DNA from 2 places in the Bradyrhizobium sp. SZCCHNRI20481 genome. Region 2 is predicted to be linked to the other one. Evidence: predicted binding sites of a transcription regulator. Region 2 holds the regulator's gene; the other holds the start of a gene.

Region 1 (7,965 bases), on a different contig from region 2:
ATTCCCGGCGACGCATCGATGGTGATCCTGCCGGGCTCGAAGGCCACGATTGCCGATCTCGCCGCCTTGCGTGAAGTCGGCTGGGACATCGATCTTATCGCGCATCTGCGCCGCGGCGGCCGCGTGCTCGGCATCTGCGGCGGCTATCAGATGCTGGGGCACGTGATCTGCGACCCCGACGGACACGAGGGCACGCCCGAGTCCGTCGCGGGACTTGGCCTGCTCGACGTCGAAACGACATTGACCGATGACAAGGCGTTGCGCGAGGTCCAGGGCACGCTGACGGAAGATCAGCTGTCGTTCCGCGGTTACGAGATGCATATCGGCCGCACTGACGGACCGGCGACACAGAGCCCCTTCCTGACCTTCTCCGACGGCCGTCGCGATGGCGCCATCGCAGCGAACGGCCTGGTTACCGGCTGCTATGTGCATGGCCTGTTCGCCGATGATGGCCTGCGCGCCCATTGGCTGCGCAGCCTCGGCGCAACGACAAGCGGCTTAGCCTATGAGACCGATGTGGACACGACGTTGGATGCACTCGCGGCGCATCTCGAGCGCTACGTCGACGTGGACCGTATCCTGGCATTGGCGAGCAAGCCCGCGCCGCCCGTGGCGGCTACAGGATCCTGACCAGGACGAGTCCTGCGACGACCAGGGCCTGAACCAGACAGGCCAGCCGATACAGCCGCAAGGCCTGCCGGATGTCGGACGCGTCGAGATCGGCGCGCCCGTCGCCCATCCAGGCATCGGTGACCAGATGGCCGTGATAGACGCGCGGCCCCGCCAGGCGCAGTCCGAGCGCACCGGCCATCGCCGCTTCCGGCCAGCCGGCATTGGGCGAACGATGCTTCGACGCATCACGTGCAACGGCTCGCACCGCGGCCGAAGCCGAGGCGCTCGGGATGCAGGCCGCAGCGGCTGCGATCCACAGCGCGGACAGGCGCGAGGCCGGCAAGTTGACGAGATCGTCGAGCCGCGCCGCCGCCCAGCCGAACGCGCGGTGCCGGTCCGAGAGATGACCGATCATGCTGTCCGCGGTGTTGAGAGCCTTGTAGATCAGGATGCCCGGCAGCCCGCCGACGACGAGCCAGAACACGGGCGCGACGACGCCATCGGAGAAGTTTTCTGCCAGGCTCTCGATCGCGGCCCGCGCAACGCCTGCTTCATCCAGCCGATCGGGATCGCGGCCGACGATCATCGAGACGGCTCGGCGGCCGCCCTCGAGCCCCTCCTGCTCCAGTCCCTCTGCAACCGCGGCGACATGCGTGTCGAGACTGCGCTGGGCCAGCAGGCTGCTTGCCGCCACACCAAGGATGATCGTTGCGACCGGCTCGCCCACGGCCGCCTGCATCACCCATGCTGCGGCGAGGCCGATGGTCATCATGCCGGCCACGAGCAGACAGACGAGCCCGACGCCGCGGGCTCGTCGCGCGGCAAAGCCGTCTCCTGCCCCGTTCCAGCGGCGGTCCGCCCATGCTATCAGCGCACCCATCCACATCACGGGATGGCCGATCCGCCGCACCAGGACCTGGGGATAACCGACCGCCGCCTCGACGAGCAGCGCCGTGAGCGCGAGAGAGACGAACATCGATCTCCGCTGAAGGACAGACATGGACGACAGAGCGACTAGCACGGGCGCGGACCAGCCGGAAGCGATCCTTCACGGCGGCGATCTCGCTGCGATCAGCCGTCGCTACCCGGATGCGCCGCGGCCGTGGATCGATCTGTCGACCGGCATCAATCCCGTCGCCTACCCGGTGCCGACCATTCCGCCCGCAAGTTGGGCGCGCTTGCCGGCCCAAGCCGAAGACGACGCGCTGCGCGCAGCGGCTGCTGCGCGCTATGGCGTGGCGGGGCCCGAAATGATCGTTATCGCGCCCGGCACGCAGGCGCTGTTGCAGATCCTGCCGCGGCTGCGCCCACGCTCGAGGGTTGCCGTGCTCGCCCCGACCTACGAGGAGCATGCGCTGTGCTGGCGCCGCTGTGGGCATCGCGTCGGTCTGGTCGATGATGTCGATGCGCTCGCCGATGCTGATGTTGCCGTCGTCGTGAATCCCAACAATCCCACCGGCCGCCTGCTGCCCCGCGATGTGCTGGTCGGATTGGCCGCGACCTTGCGCCGGCGCGACGGCCTGCTGATCGTCGACGAAGCATTCATCGATCTTTGTCCCGCCGACGCCAGCCTCGCAGCCGACCTGCCGCCGGCGACGATCGTGCTGCGCTCGTTCGGCAAGACCTACGGCCTTGCCGGCGTCCGCCTCGGTTTCGCGATCGGCTCCGCTGACGTCGTCCGCCGACTCCGCGACGAGCTCGGGCCTTGGGCCGTATCCGGACCTGCGCTCGCGATCGGAACGACGGCCTTGGCCGACGCTGCTTGGCTGGAGCAGACACGCGCGCGGCTGGCGAACGACTGTCAGCGCATCGACGATCTTCTGAGCAAGGCCGGCTGCGCGGTCATCGGCGGCACGCCGCTGTTCAGGCTGATCACATCGCCGAACGCGCCTGACATCGCCGAGCGGCTCGCCCGGCACGGCATCCACGTCCGGCGCTTTCCGGCTCAGCCGAGCTGGCTGCGCTTCGGCCTGCCGGGCAATGCGTCCGAGTGGCACCGGCTGGCGCCGGCGCTCGGCGATGCCTTCTAACCGAGCACGCAGGCGGCAAGCAGCAGCGTTTCCGTGACCTCGATGCTGGCGCCATGGCAATCGCCGGTGATGCCGCCGAGCCGCCATTGCCAGTAGAACGCGACCGCCGGAACGAGACCAATCGCAACCAGCGTCGGTACCGCGCCGGCGAGCGCACCGATCGCGAGTCCGCCGCCCCAGGCGACGATGACGTTCCAGCCGACGCTGTTGGAGATGCTCGCCCCCAGCCCCGGCTTCAGCGAAAGCAGCGTCTTGTTGCACACCAGCGTTCCCCAGCGCGCCCAGGCCGGGATCAGCACGAGCGCCCAGGCCGTCGGCCCCGTCGCCAGCTCGGCGATCAGCACCAGCTTCGCGGCGATCTGCAGGGATATCGCGACGACAGCGAAGCTGCCGGCGTGGGGATCGCCAAGCACGGCGATGAAGCGCTCCGGCTTGCCATGCGAGGCGCCGAACGCATCGGCGACGTCGCCGAGCCCATCGAGATGCAACGCGCCGGTGATCCCGATCCAGGCGACCAGCACGGTCAGCGCGACGATCCACGGATCGGCATCATGAAAAAGGCGGGCGACCAGCGCCAGACAGGCGCCAATCACCAGTCCGGCTGCCGGAAACCAGACCGACGCCCGCGCCAGATCGTCCGGTCGTAACTCAGCGACCCGCGGTGTCGGCAGCCGTGTCAGGAATTGCAATGCGATCCAGAATTCACGAAGCATCATGGCTGGATGATCTCGACGATTTCGCCCCAAGGTACACCATCATCGCCCTGCCCGGCTTCGAGCGTGATCCGCGTACCAGGGCGAATGCGTAAGCTCCACAGCTGGTGCAGCGGCCAGCCGAGCAGATGCGAGAGCGCTGCGCGTATGGCGCCGCCATGCGCCACCACCAAAACCGGCGCAGGCCCGGACCTGGCAAGAATGCGACGAGTCGCGCGCGATACCCGCGCCTGCAGATCGGCCCAGCTCTCACCGTTCGGCGCCCGGACCGCGGGATCAGCGTGGAAGGCGTGGAGCGCGGCTTCCCCTCCCCGCTCGGCAGCGATGTCACGGCGGCTTCTTCCGTCCCAGCGTCCGAAATCGAGCTCGCTCCAATCCGCATCGATGTCCAGCGCACAGTTGGTCTGCCGGGCATAATCCTCCGCTGCCGCACGTGCGCGCGCCAACGGCGAACTCACGACACTGTGCCAGATCCGGCTTTGCGTCTGCAGCCGGAATTGATCCCAGCCGGGCTCGCTGAGCGGTGGGTCGGTGCGGCCGTCGAGATAGCCGTCCCGTCCTGTCGTCCCGTGCCGCAGCAGATCGATCCGCATCAGGACTTGGCTCCCGAGACCGCGGCCTCCGCAAAGGTGGCCATGCCCCCGTGGAGCGCACAGGCCAGCCGGATGATCGGCAGCGCAGTGGCGGCGCCGGAGGCTTCGCCGAGCCGCAGATCGAGGTCGATCAGGGGACGGGCACCGAGGGCGTCGAGCACGATGGCGTGGCCGCGCTCGGCCGAGCGATGCGAGAACAGCAGCCAAGGCCGGCAGGAGGGATTGAGGCGGACGGCGACCAGCGCCGCGACAGAAACGATGAAGCCGTCGACCAGCACCGGCCAGCGCCGCTGCGCGGCGGCGACGATCGCGCCGGCCATCGCAATGATCTCGAAACCGCCGACGGCGACCAGGACGTCCGCGACGGCCGCTCCCGCCGTGAGCCCGTGTCGCCCCAACGCATCGGCAATCGCCGCAGCCTTCCTGGCCCGTCCGTCGGCGTCGAGCCCGGTGCCGCTGCCGACGATGTCCGCGGGCGCGCATGACAGCAGCGCGGCGGCAATCGCTGCCGCCGATGTCGTGTTGCCGATCCCCATCTCGCCGAAGATCACGAGTTGCGGCGCGTGATCGGCCTGCCGCACCACCGCGCGCCGTCCGGCTTCGGCCGCAAACGCGACCTCCTCCAGCGTCAGCGCCGCCTCGGTGCTGAAGTCGCGCGTGCCGCGCCGCGGCTTGTCGACGACCACGCCGGGCACCGGCTCGCTCGCCAGCGTGCCGACGTCGACCACCTCCAGCGGACAGCCGAGGCTGCGCGACAGCACCGAAATCGCCGCACCGCCGCGGGCGAAGTTGTGAAGCATCTGGACCGTGACTTCGGGCGGATAGGCCGAGACCCCCCGCGCCGCGATGCCGTGGTCGCCTGCGAACAGCACCACCGGCACCCGGTCGGCCCCTGGACGTTCCGACGCCTGCAGCGCGGCTAGATCGACCGCCACCTGCTCCAATCGCCCAAGGGCGCCAAACGGCTTGGTCAACTGGGCCTGGCGTTCCAGCGCTGCCTGCCGATGGAGCTCGGACGGCGCCACACAATCAAGGCTGATCCATTCGGGAAGCACCACGGATCCTTTCAGCGTCACTCGGGTTCGGGACGATTGCCACTGCGAGGCGGCCGAGACAAGCTCCGTGAGGCGCCCTATTGTCATCGAAGCGTCATCGAACGTGACGACAGGTGGCTGCCCACCCAGCCCGAAAGACTCTCATGGAATACTTCCGCCGCTTCACCTTCCTGTTCGCCGCGCCCGTGTTCGAGACCGACGACCTTGCGGGGCTCCGCTTCAACCAGATCATCGAGGAGATCCAGCGCTCGGGCTTCGAGGTGGTGCGCGCCCGCAAGCTGGAGGACGCCGAGATCGCCGTGCAGACGGATGCCGCGATCGGCTGCATGGTCGTCGATTGGGGCAAGAAGGGCCTGGAAGGCAAGACGGCGTCGCTGATCAACCTGATGCGCCGTCGCGGACTGGACTTCCCGATCATCCTCCTGATCCGCCGCAAGCGGTTCGAGGATCTGCCGGTCGAGGTGCTCGATTTCATCGACGGCTACGTGTTCCTGTCGGAAGAGACTCCAGCCTTCATCGCCAAGAACCTGGTCAGCCGGCTGAAGCAATATGCCGAGACACTGAAGACGCCATTCTTCGGCGCGCTGGTCGACTATGCCGAGGAAGGCAACCAGCTCTGGACCTGCCCCGGGCACAATGGCGGCGTGTTCTATAGCCGCAGCCCGATCGGCCGGGTCTTCGTCGAGCATCTCGGCGAGGCCGTGTTCCGCGACGATCTCGACAATTCCGTGCTCGATCTCGGCGATCTCCTGACCCATGAGGGGCCGGCGCTGCGCGCGCAGAAGGAAGCCGCGCAGATCTTCGGCGCCGAGAAGACCTATTTCGTCCTCAACGGTACCTCGACCTCCAACAAGGTCGTGCTCGGGGCCCTGGTCACCGACGGCGACCTCGTGCTGTTCGATCGCAACAACCACAAGGCCGCTCATCACGGCGCGCTGCTGATTTCGGGCGGCGTCCCGATCTACGTCCCAACGGTTCGCAACCCCTGGGGCCTGATCGGCCCGATGCGCTGGGATCTGCTGGACGAAGAGCATCTGCGACAGCAGATCCGCGACAACCCGCTGGTCAAGGACCCCGACGCCTGGCGCAAGGAGCGGCCGTTCCGCGTCGCGGTGGTCGAGCAGTGCACCTATGACGGCACGATCCACAGCGCCGAGATGATCCTGAAGCGGATCGGGCACCTCTGCGACTACATCATGTTCGACGAGGCCTGGGCGGGCTTCATGAAATTCCACCCGCTCTACGCCGGCCGCTTCGCCATGGGCCTCGGCGATCTCGGACCCGACGCCCCCGGCATCATCGCCACGCAATCGACCCACAAGCAGCTCGCGAGCTTCTCCCAGGCCTCGCAGATCCACGTCAAGGACCGCCACATCAAGGGCCAGCGGCGGCGGGTCGAGCATCGCCGCTTCAACGAAAGCTTCATGCAGCACGCCTCGACCTCGCCGTTCTACCCGCTGTTCGCCTCGCTGGACGTCGGCGCGCAGATGATGAAGGGCCGCTCCGGTGAGGTGCTGTGGGACGACACGATCCGGCTCGGAATCGAATTGCGCAAGAAGATCAGGGCGATGCGCCGGGAATTCGAGGAGAAGGAGAAGGATCCGGCGCGGCGCTGGTTCTTCGAGCCGTTCGTGCCGGACCGGGTGTCGATCCCCGATGCGGCCAATCCCGGGGCTAGCCATGACGTGGCCTGGGAGGCGATCTCGACCGACCAGCTCGCAACCGATACCGCGCTGTGGCAGCTCGCGCCGGGCGCGGCATGGCACGGCTTTCCGGACCTCGCCCCTGGCTTCGCGATGACCGATCCGAACAAGCTGACCCTGCTGACCCCGGGCTTCGATCGCGCCACCGGCGGCTATGCCGATCACGGCATCCCGGCTCCGATCGTTGCTCAATATCTGCGCGAGAACCGCATCGTGGCGGAGAAGAACGATCTCAACTCGCTGCTGTTCCTGCTGACGCCGGGGGTCGAGGCGAGCAAGGCGGGAACCCTGATCAGTGGCCTGGTCGCCTTCAAGCGGCTCCACGATGACAACGTGCTTCTGGAGGACGCCATTCCGGAGTTCACCCGCAAGCGCTTTGCGCGTTACGGCAAGCTGCGGCTGCGCGACCTCTGCGGCGAGATGCACCGCTTCTACCGCGACGCCGAAGTGAGCGCGCTGCAGGCAAAGCAGTTTCAGCCGCAGCACATGCCGGAGATCGCGATGTCGCCACGCGAGGCGGCGCGTGCGCTGATGCGCAACGAGGTCGACTACCTGCCGATCGATCGCATCTCCGACCGCATTGCGACGACCCCCTTCGTGGTCTATCCGCCGGGCATCGCCACCATCGTTCCGGGCGAGCGGCTATCCGACCGCGCCCAGCCGATGATCGATTACCTCAAGATGTTCGAGCGGGCGTTCAACGCCTATCCCGGTTTCGAGGTCGAAATACAGGGGCTGTATAAGGAGCTCGACGAGTCCGGCCGGATCCGGCTCCATACCTATGTCTGCGCAGAGTAATTCGAACCATGGACAGCGCGATCACGGCTCGCGACACCGAGCCGCCGGTCCTCGTCAGGCCGTCACGCGACGAGGATGTCGAGGCCATGCTCTCGATCTACCGGCGGCATGTCCGCCGCGGGGTCGAGGACAGCGCCGCCGGTTCCGGGGCGCCCGAGCCGGACGACCTCAAGCAGCGGCGCAAGAATCTGCGAAATCATCGGCTGCCACATCTGGTCGCGACATTCCGCGGCGAAGTCGTGGGCTATGCCTATGTCGTCTTGTTCAGGAAGCGGCCGGCCTACCGGTTCGCGGTCAAGCATTCGATCTATGTCCACCATGAGCATCTCGGCCGTGGTGTCGGCGGGCTGCTGATGCAGGCGCTGATCGATGCTTCCGCCGCGGCCGGATATCGCCAGATGATCGGCTATATCGACGCCGATAATGTCGCCTCGCTCGGCATTCATGAGCGCTTCGGGTTC
Region 2 (7,965 bases):
TCGATCGGTTCTGGCGGCGGCATCAAGCAGATCCAGGCCAAGACCGTGACCTTTGGCGCCACCGACGCGCCGCTCAAGGCCGAGCAGCTCGAGAAGGACGGCCTGGTGCAGTGGCCGATGGTGATGGGCGGCATCGTGCCGGTCGTCAACCTCGAGGGCGTGAAGCCGGGCGAGATGGTGCTGGACGGCGAGACGCTCGCCAACATCTATCTCGGCAAGATCACCAAGTGGGATGACGCCGCGATCAAGAAGCTCAACCCCAGCGTCAAGCTGCCGTCCGATGCGATCGCCGTGGTCCGCCGCTCCGACGGCTCGGGCACGACCTTCAACTTCACCTACTACCTCTCCGAGGTGAGCGCCGACTGGAAGAGCAAGATCGGCTTCAACACCGCCGTCGAGTGGCCGGTCGGTGTCGGCGCCAAGGGCAACGAGGGTGTGTCCGGCAACATCGGCCAGACCAAGAACTCGATCGGCTATGTCGAGTACGCCTATGCCAAGCAGAACAAGCTCACCTACACCGGCATGATGAACAAAGCCGGCAAGACCGTGCAGCCGACCGTCGAGGCCTTCCAGGCCGCGGCCGCGAATGCCGACTGGGCCAAGGCCCCCGGCTACTACGTGATCCTCGCCAACCAGCCCGGCGACAAGTCCTGGCCGATGACGGCGGCGACCTTCATCCTGATGCACAAGGAGCCGGCCGACAAGGCGGCGTCCGGCGAAGCCATCAAGTTCTTCAAGTGGTCGTTCGAGAAGGGCGGCAAGATGGCTGAGGAGCTCGACTACATCCCGATGCCCGACAGCGTCGTGAAGCTGATCGAGAAGACCTGGTCGGCCGACATCAAGAGCTGAGCTGGACGTATCGAAAATCCCCTCTCCCGGCCTCCGGGGGAGGGACGCTACCGGGGTTGCGGCGTGTCCAAGGAACAGGGGGCAGAATTGGCAGAGATGGCGGTTCAGACCGAAGTCAGCGATATCGCGGCCGCTGCCGGACCCTATGACCGGGCACGCGCGCTCAACGCCTTCAAGCTCGGCGACGTGACCTTCTATTGGATCACGCGGCTGTCCGCGATCTCCGTCCTGTTGATCCTGGGCGGCATCATCCTGTCGCTCATCGTCGGCGCATGGCCGGCCATGAGAGAATATGGCTTCGAATTCCTGTGGACGCGGCGCTGGGCGCCGTCGGCCGATCCGCCGGTGCTCGGCGCGCTCGGCCCGATCTACGGCACCTTGGTCACGTCCTTCATTGCGATGCTGATCGCCATTCCGGTCGGTCTGGGCATTGCGATCTTCCTCACCGAGCTGTGCCCGCAATGGCTGCGCCGTCCGATCGGACTTGCCATCGAGCTGCTCGCCGGCATTCCCTCGATCATCTACGGCATGTGGGGCTTCTTCGTGCTGGGGCCGTTCCTGGCCTATACGTTCCAGCCGTTCATGATCAATCTCTGCGCCGGCATCCCCGTGCTGCAGGACATCTTCGCCGGTCCCCCGTCCTATCTCAGCCTGTTCAACGCCTCGCTGATCCTGGCGATCATGGTGCTACCGTTCATCACCTCGATCTCGGTCGACGTGTTCAAGACCGTCCCGCCGGTGCTGAAGGAAGCCGCTTACGGGGTCGGCTGCACCACCTGGGAGGTCGTGCGCAGCGTCGTCATTCCCTACACCCGCGTCGGCGTCATCGGCGGCGTCATGCTGGCGCTGGGCCGTGCGCTCGGCGAAACGATGGCGGTGACCTTCATCATCGGCAACTCGTTCCGGATCTCATCCTCGATCTTCGCGCCGGGCACCACGATCTCGGCCGCCATCGCCTCCGAATTCCAGGAGAGCGACGGGCTGCACCAGTCGAGCCTGATCCTGCTCGGTCTGCTGCTGTTCGTGCTCACCTTCTTCGTGCTGGCGAGCGCGCGGCTGATGCTCATGCGGCTCGAAGCCAAGGCGGGAAGATAAGCCATGTCCAGCGCTGACACGCTTACACTCGATGCGCAGGTCAATCCGATCTATGCGCGCCGGCGCCGCAGGGACATCGTGATCCGCGGCCTCTGCGTCGCCGCCGCGATGTTCGGCGTCACCTGGCTGGCGTTGATCCTGTTCACGCTGTTCTATAACGGACTCGCCGGCCTCAGCCTGCAGGTTTTTGCCGCCGACACGCCGCCGCCCGGCTCCAGCGAAGGCGGCCTGCGCAACGCCATCGTCGGCTCCTTGATCATGACGATCATCGGCGTCGGCATCGGCGCGCCGCTCGGCCTGTTCGCCGGCACCTATCTCGCCGAATACGGCCGCAACGACCGCCTGACCTCGGTGATCCGCTTCATCAACGACATCCTGCTGTCGGCGCCCTCGATCATCATCGGCCTGTTCATCTATGGTGCGGTCGTGGTGCCGATGGGCGGCTTCTCGGCACTCGCGGGTTCCCTTGCATTGGCGGTCATCGTGATCCCGGTGGTGCTGCGCACCACCGAGGACATGCTGCTGCTCGTGCCCAACCCGCTGCGCGAGGCGGCGTCTGCGCTCGGCCTGCCGCGCTCGCTGGTGATCCGCCGCATCGCCTATCGGGCGGCGCGCTCGGGCCTCATCACCGGCGTGCTGCTTGCCACCGCCCGCGTCGCCGGCGAGACCGCGCCTCTGCTGTTCACCGCGCTGTCGAACCAGTTCTGGAGCCTCAACCTTTCCAGGACGATGGCGAACCTGCCCGTCACCATCAACAATTTCGTCCAGAGCCCTTATGCCTACTGGAAGCAACTGGCCTGGAGCGGAGCCCTTCTCATCACTCTGGCCGTGCTCGCCCTGAACATCGGTGCACGCATTCTCGGCGCCGAGAGGAACACCAAATGACCGAACTGTCCGTCTCCGTCAGTCAGCCCAATCACGCTCTTCACGGCAAGGCGCTTCCGGATGCGCCGGCCAAGGTGACCGCGCGCAACCTCAACTTCTACTACGGCGACCATCACGCGCTGAAGAACATCAACCTGTCGCTGGGCACCAACCGCGTCACCGCGTTCATCGGCCCGTCCGGCTGCGGCAAGTCCACGCTGCTGCGCATCTTCAACCGGATGTACGATCTCTATCCGGGCCAGCGGGCGACCGGGCAGCTGATGCTCGACAACACCAACATCCTCGATCCCAAGCTCGATCTGAATCTGCTGCGCGCCCGGGTCGGCATGGTGTTCCAGAAGCCGACGCCGTTCCCGATGACGATCTACGAGAACATCGCCTTCGGCATCCGCCTCTATGAGAAGATCTCGAAGTCGGAGATGGACGACCGGGTCGAGAAGGCGCTGCGCGGCGGCGCGCTGTGGAACGAGGTCAAGGACAAGCTCAACGCCTCGGGCCTGTCGCTGTCCGGCGGCCAGCAGCAGCGACTGTGCATCGCGCGCACCGTGGCGGTCCGGCCGGAGGTGATCTTGTTCGACGAGCCGTGCTCGGCGCTCGATCCGATCTCGACCGCCAAGGTCGAGGAGCTGATCCAGGAGCTCGCCGAAAACTATACGATCGCCATCGTGACGCATAACATGCAGCAGGCGGCGCGCGTCTCCGACAAGACCGCCTTCATGTATCTCGGCGAGCTGATCGAGTTCGACGACACCAGCAAGATCTTCACCTCGCCGAGTGATCGGCGGACCCAGGATTACATCACCGGCCGGTTCGGCTGACGCCGACGACATTGTCTTCAGGAGATCATCATGGCCAGTGAACATACCGCCAAGGCGTTCGACAGCGATCTGCAGGACCTCACCCGTCTGGTATCGGAGATGGGCGGCCTCGCGGAGCGGCTGATCGTCGATTCCGTCGATGCGCTGGTGCGGCGCGACATCGCGCTCGGCCAGAAGGTGGTCGCCACCGACGCCGAGGTCGACAAGCTGCAGCGCATCATCGAGGAGCGCGCCGTGCTCACGATCGCCCGTCGCCAGCCGATGGCGGTCGACCTGCGCGAGATCGTCGGCGCGATGCGCGTGGCGACCGATCTGGAGCGCATCGGCGACCTCGCCAAGAACATCGGCAAGCGCGTCGCGGCGCTGGAGAGCGACTTCCATCCGCTGAAGCTGATCCGCGGCCTCGAGCACATGACCGATCTGGTGCAGTCGCAGGTCAAGACGGTGCTGGACGCCTATGCCGCGCATGACCTGCCGGCGGCGATGACGGTGTGGAAGGGCGACGAGGAAGTCGACGCCATCTGCACCTCGCTGTTCCGCGAGCTCCTGACCTACATGATGGAGGATCCGCGCAACATCTCGTTCTGCATCCACCTGATGTTCTGCGCCAAGAACATCGAGCGCATCGGCGATCACGCGACCAACATCGCCGAGACTGTATTCTATATGATCGAAGGCCAGCAGATCATGGACAAGCGCCCGAAGGGCGACATGACGAGCTTCGCGACGACGATTCCCGGTAACTAAGAGAGACGGTTCAGACATGGGCGCCCGAATTCTGGTGGTGGAGGACGAGGAGGCGCTGACGACGCTGCTGCGCTACAACCTCGAGGCCGAAGGCTACGAGGTCGAGACCGTGGCGCGCGGCGACGAGGCCGACACGCGGCTGAAGGAGCGCGTTCCGGATCTCGTCGTGCTCGACTGGATGCTGCCGGGCCTCTCCGGCATCGAGCTGTGCCGCCGCCTGCGCGCGCGCTCCGAGACCCGGCAACTGCCGATCATCATGCTGACGGCGCGCGGCGAGGAGAGCGAGCGCGTGCGCGGACTCGCCACCGGCGCCGACGACTACATCGTCAAGCCGTTCTCGGTGCCGGAGCTCCTGGCGCGCGTGAAAGGCCTGCTGCGGCGGGCGAGCCCGGAGCGGCTGGCGACCGTGCTGTCCTATGGCGACATCGAGCTCGACCGCGAGAAACGCCGCGTGGCGCGCTCGGGGCGGCCGATCGATCTCGGCCCGACCGAATACCGCCTGCTCGAATTCTTCCTCGAGCACCCCGGCCGCGTGTTCAGCCGCGAACAGCTGCTCGACAGCGTCTGGGGCCGCGACATCTACATCGACGAGCGCACCGTCGACGTCCATATCGGCCGCCTGCGCAAGCTGCTCAATCCCGGCCGCGAGCAGGACCCGATCCGCACCGTGCGCGGCGCCGGTTATGCGCTCGATGATCGCTTCGCCAAGAGCGAGCAGGTGTAAGGGCGATGGGCGTGAGGATGAAGAAGGTGTGAGGCGCGAGCGGGCCCGATTGAGGAGATCGCGGTCCGCTTTCCGCCACGCCGCCGCCGTCTTGATCGTGTCTGCTTCGTGGCCCGTCACGATGTTTCGGTCCCAGCGGACGCCCTTGATCAAGACCATCATCATATCTCTTGTCATGCTGCTCGGCAGCTTGGCGGGCGCCACGGCCGCCGAGCTCGAAGACGCGGTCGCGGCGGCAGGCAACGGGCAGCATGCGGCGGCGATGCGACGGCTGCTGCCGCTGGCCGCCAAGGGCGATGCGCGGGCGCAGTTCGACGTCGGCTTCATGCAGGCGTTCGGCTGGGGCGTGCCGCGTAATCCGAGCGAGGCGCTGGCCTGGTACCGCAAGGCCGCCGATCAGGGGCTCGCCGTCGCGCAACATTATCTCGGCATCGCCTACGTCAATGGCGAGGGTGTTGCCTCCAACTACGGCGAAGCCAGTCGCTGGTTCAGCCGCGCCGCGGCGCAGGGCTTCGCCCAGTCGCAATACATGCTCGGCCTGATGCTGCTCGACGGCCGCGGTGTGAAACAGGACGTCGTGCAGGGCTATGCCTGGCTGGTGATGGCGGGCCGTAGTGGCGTGCGATCGGCCGGCCGCGACGTGCAGCGGGTCAGGTTGACCGAGCCGCAGCGCGTCCAGGCCCAGAGCGCCATTGCGTCCTGGCAGCCGAAACCGGAATCGGCGGATGCGGGCATTGCCACTCCGCGTCCGGAGCAACTGCTCGGGCTCGATCGCCACATCGGCGAGGTCGTCGATCCCACCTCCTGGCCGGCGTCGTCGATCGGCGTCGTCACCGTCGCGCAATACTCGAGCGGCGGCTGGTGCACCGGCACCCTGGTGGCGCCGCGCGTCGTGCTCACCGCCGCGCATTGCGTCTTCAACGGCGTGGCGCAGGTCAGCCCCGGCAATGTCCGCTTCCTGGCCGGCATGAACCGTGGCACGCCGGCGGCATCGTCGGTCGCCGACAAGCTGATCGTGGCGCCCGATTTCGTTCCGACCCGGCACGACAGATGGTCGCTCGACCGCTCGCCCGCCGATTGGGCGCTGATCGTGCTGAAGGATGCTCTGCCGTCGAAGCCGGTGGCGGTCAAGGCGCTGACCCGCGAGGAGCTCGCGGCTGCGACCACGGCCGGAACCATCTCCGAGATCGGCTATGGCCAGGAGCGGCGCTATTCGCCGACCGGCCAGCGCAATTGCAGCGCCGGCATGACCGGGGATGCCCGGCTGTTGACAGTGCATTGCCTGGCCAATTTCGGCTATTCGGGCTCGCCGATCCTGGCCGAGGTCGGCGGGGAGCCGGCCGTGGTCGGCATCTTCTCGGCGTTCCACGAGGAGACCCGGCTGATGTTCGCCGCCCCCGCGAGCCAGTTCGAGGCGGTCGTGCGGCGCGAGATCGCGGCACAGAGTGCCTCGGCGCGGTGAGGGAAGGAGGGGGCGAGAGGGACGAGGTCCCCGCCGCTGGTCATGATCTGTGCGTGACTGGATAGCGGGTTGCCAAGCGAGAGGGCAATCCGGGAAGCGCCGCCCAGGTTTTCCTGCAGCTTTTGCCTGCAGCGGGGGCTTTACCGAACTGGCCTGGCTCTTGCTATAGTCCGAGTATGACGATTGTTCCAATTGATCATCCTCGGGCCGCGCGGCTGCTGTGGTGGCGGTCGCAGCCCGGCCGGACCGTCGCGCTCGTCGCCGGGCTGGTCGCGGCCAACGCGCTCGCCTGGGCCTGGGCGTTCGCGCTCTATGCCGACCGCCCCGCCATCGTCGGCACCGCGATGCTGGCCTGGCTGCTCGGACTGCGTCATGCGGTCGATGCGGATCACATCGCGGCCATCGACAACGTCGTGCGGAAGCTGGTGCAGGACGGTAACCCCCCGCGCGCCGCCGGCCTCTATTTTGCGCTCGGCCACTCCAGCGTCGTCGTCATCGCCACCATCGTCGTGAGCCTCATCGCGGGCGCGGACCTCCTGGATGAAGAGGGTGCGATCAGGACGATCGGCGGCGTCGTCGGCACGTCGGTATCGGCCGGCTTCCTGCTGCTGATCGCGTTGGCGAACCTCATTCTGTTCGTGAACCTCTGGCGCCGCACGGCACAGCCGCAGTCCGAGATGGAAACCGCCGGAAGCCCCGGACGGGGCATCCTCATCCGCCTGCTGCGCCCCGTGCTCCGCCTGGTGGGACGCGCCTGGCACATGTATCCGCTCGGCTTCCTGTTCGGTCTCGGCTTCGACACCGCGAGCGAGATCGGGCTTCTCAGCCTGTCGGCGACCGAGGCTGCGCGCGGCGCGAGCCTCGCCCATGTGCTGGTATTCCCGGCGCTGTTCGCGGCTGCGATGGCCACCGTCGACACCGCCGACAGCATGCTGATGGTCGGCGCCTATCGCTGGGCGCTGACCGATCCCGCACGCAAGCTGCGCTATAACCTCGTGATCACCGGCGCATCCGTTGCGATCGCGCTGGTGATCGGCAGCTTCGAGGCGTTCACGCTGTTGGCGCCGCGGCTTGGCCTGACGGGGGGATGGGCTGACGTCGCCACCGCGCTGGGCGACGGTGTCGCCAATCTCGGAATCGTCGCGATCGGCCTGTTCGGACTGGTCTGGGCGGTCGCCATGCTGCTCGGTCGCAGTCAGCGCGGTTCCGAGGCGACGCCCGGCGAAGCGCTTGCCAGCGTTCGTGCGGGGGCGCTAAACCCGCCGGCGATACGAAGCGGAACGCATAAGACGGGCTAGGAGCGGGGCCTCATGATGGTCGGCTCGGAGGGAACGATCAGGATGCTGTGGCTGCAGGGCGCGAGCTGCGGCGGCTGCACCATGTCG

The links. Region 2 encodes PhoB, which activates phosphate uptake and scavenging genes when phosphate is short. Its sites were predicted from a motif close to TGTCATNNANCTGTCAT; they were not measured.
Region 1: the regulator PhoB is predicted to act here: its motif matches at 5,085-5,101, upstream of QX132_RS20195 (Orn/Lys/Arg decarboxylase N-terminal domain-containing protein).

The regions. Positions count from the first base shown of each region.
Region 1 is NZ_JAUEUE010000012.1:44,795-52,759, forward strand. Features, by position in the region: gene QX132_RS20165 (cobyric acid synthase) at 1-630, shown strand, start outside; gene cbiB (adenosylcobinamide-phosphate synthase CbiB) at 617-1,588, opposite strand; gene cobD (threonine-phosphate decarboxylase CobD) at 1,611-2,642, shown strand; gene cobS (adenosylcobinamide-GDP ribazoletransferase) at 2,639-3,358, opposite strand; gene QX132_RS20185 (histidine phosphatase family protein) at 3,355-3,948, opposite strand; gene cobT (nicotinate-nucleotide--dimethylbenzimidazole phosphoribosyltransferase) at 3,948-5,003, opposite strand; gene QX132_RS20195 (Orn/Lys/Arg decarboxylase N-terminal domain-containing protein) at 5,147-7,504, shown strand; gene QX132_RS20200 (N-acetyltransferase family protein) at 7,513-7,965, shown strand, end outside.
Region 2 is NZ_JAUEUE010000007.1:274,477-282,441, reverse strand. Features, by position in the region: gene pstS (phosphate ABC transporter substrate-binding protein PstS) at 1-849, shown strand, start outside; gene pstC (phosphate ABC transporter permease subunit PstC) at 946-1,944, shown strand; gene pstA (phosphate ABC transporter permease PstA) at 1,948-2,829, shown strand; gene pstB (phosphate ABC transporter ATP-binding protein PstB) at 2,826-3,647, shown strand; gene phoU (phosphate signaling complex protein PhoU) at 3,678-4,394, shown strand; gene phoB (phosphate regulon transcriptional regulator PhoB) at 4,411-5,118, shown strand; gene QX132_RS13955 (trypsin-like serine protease) at 5,264-6,580, shown strand; gene QX132_RS13950 (HoxN/HupN/NixA family nickel/cobalt transporter) at 6,757-7,878, shown strand; gene QX132_RS13945 (HupU protein) at 7,894-7,965, shown strand, end outside.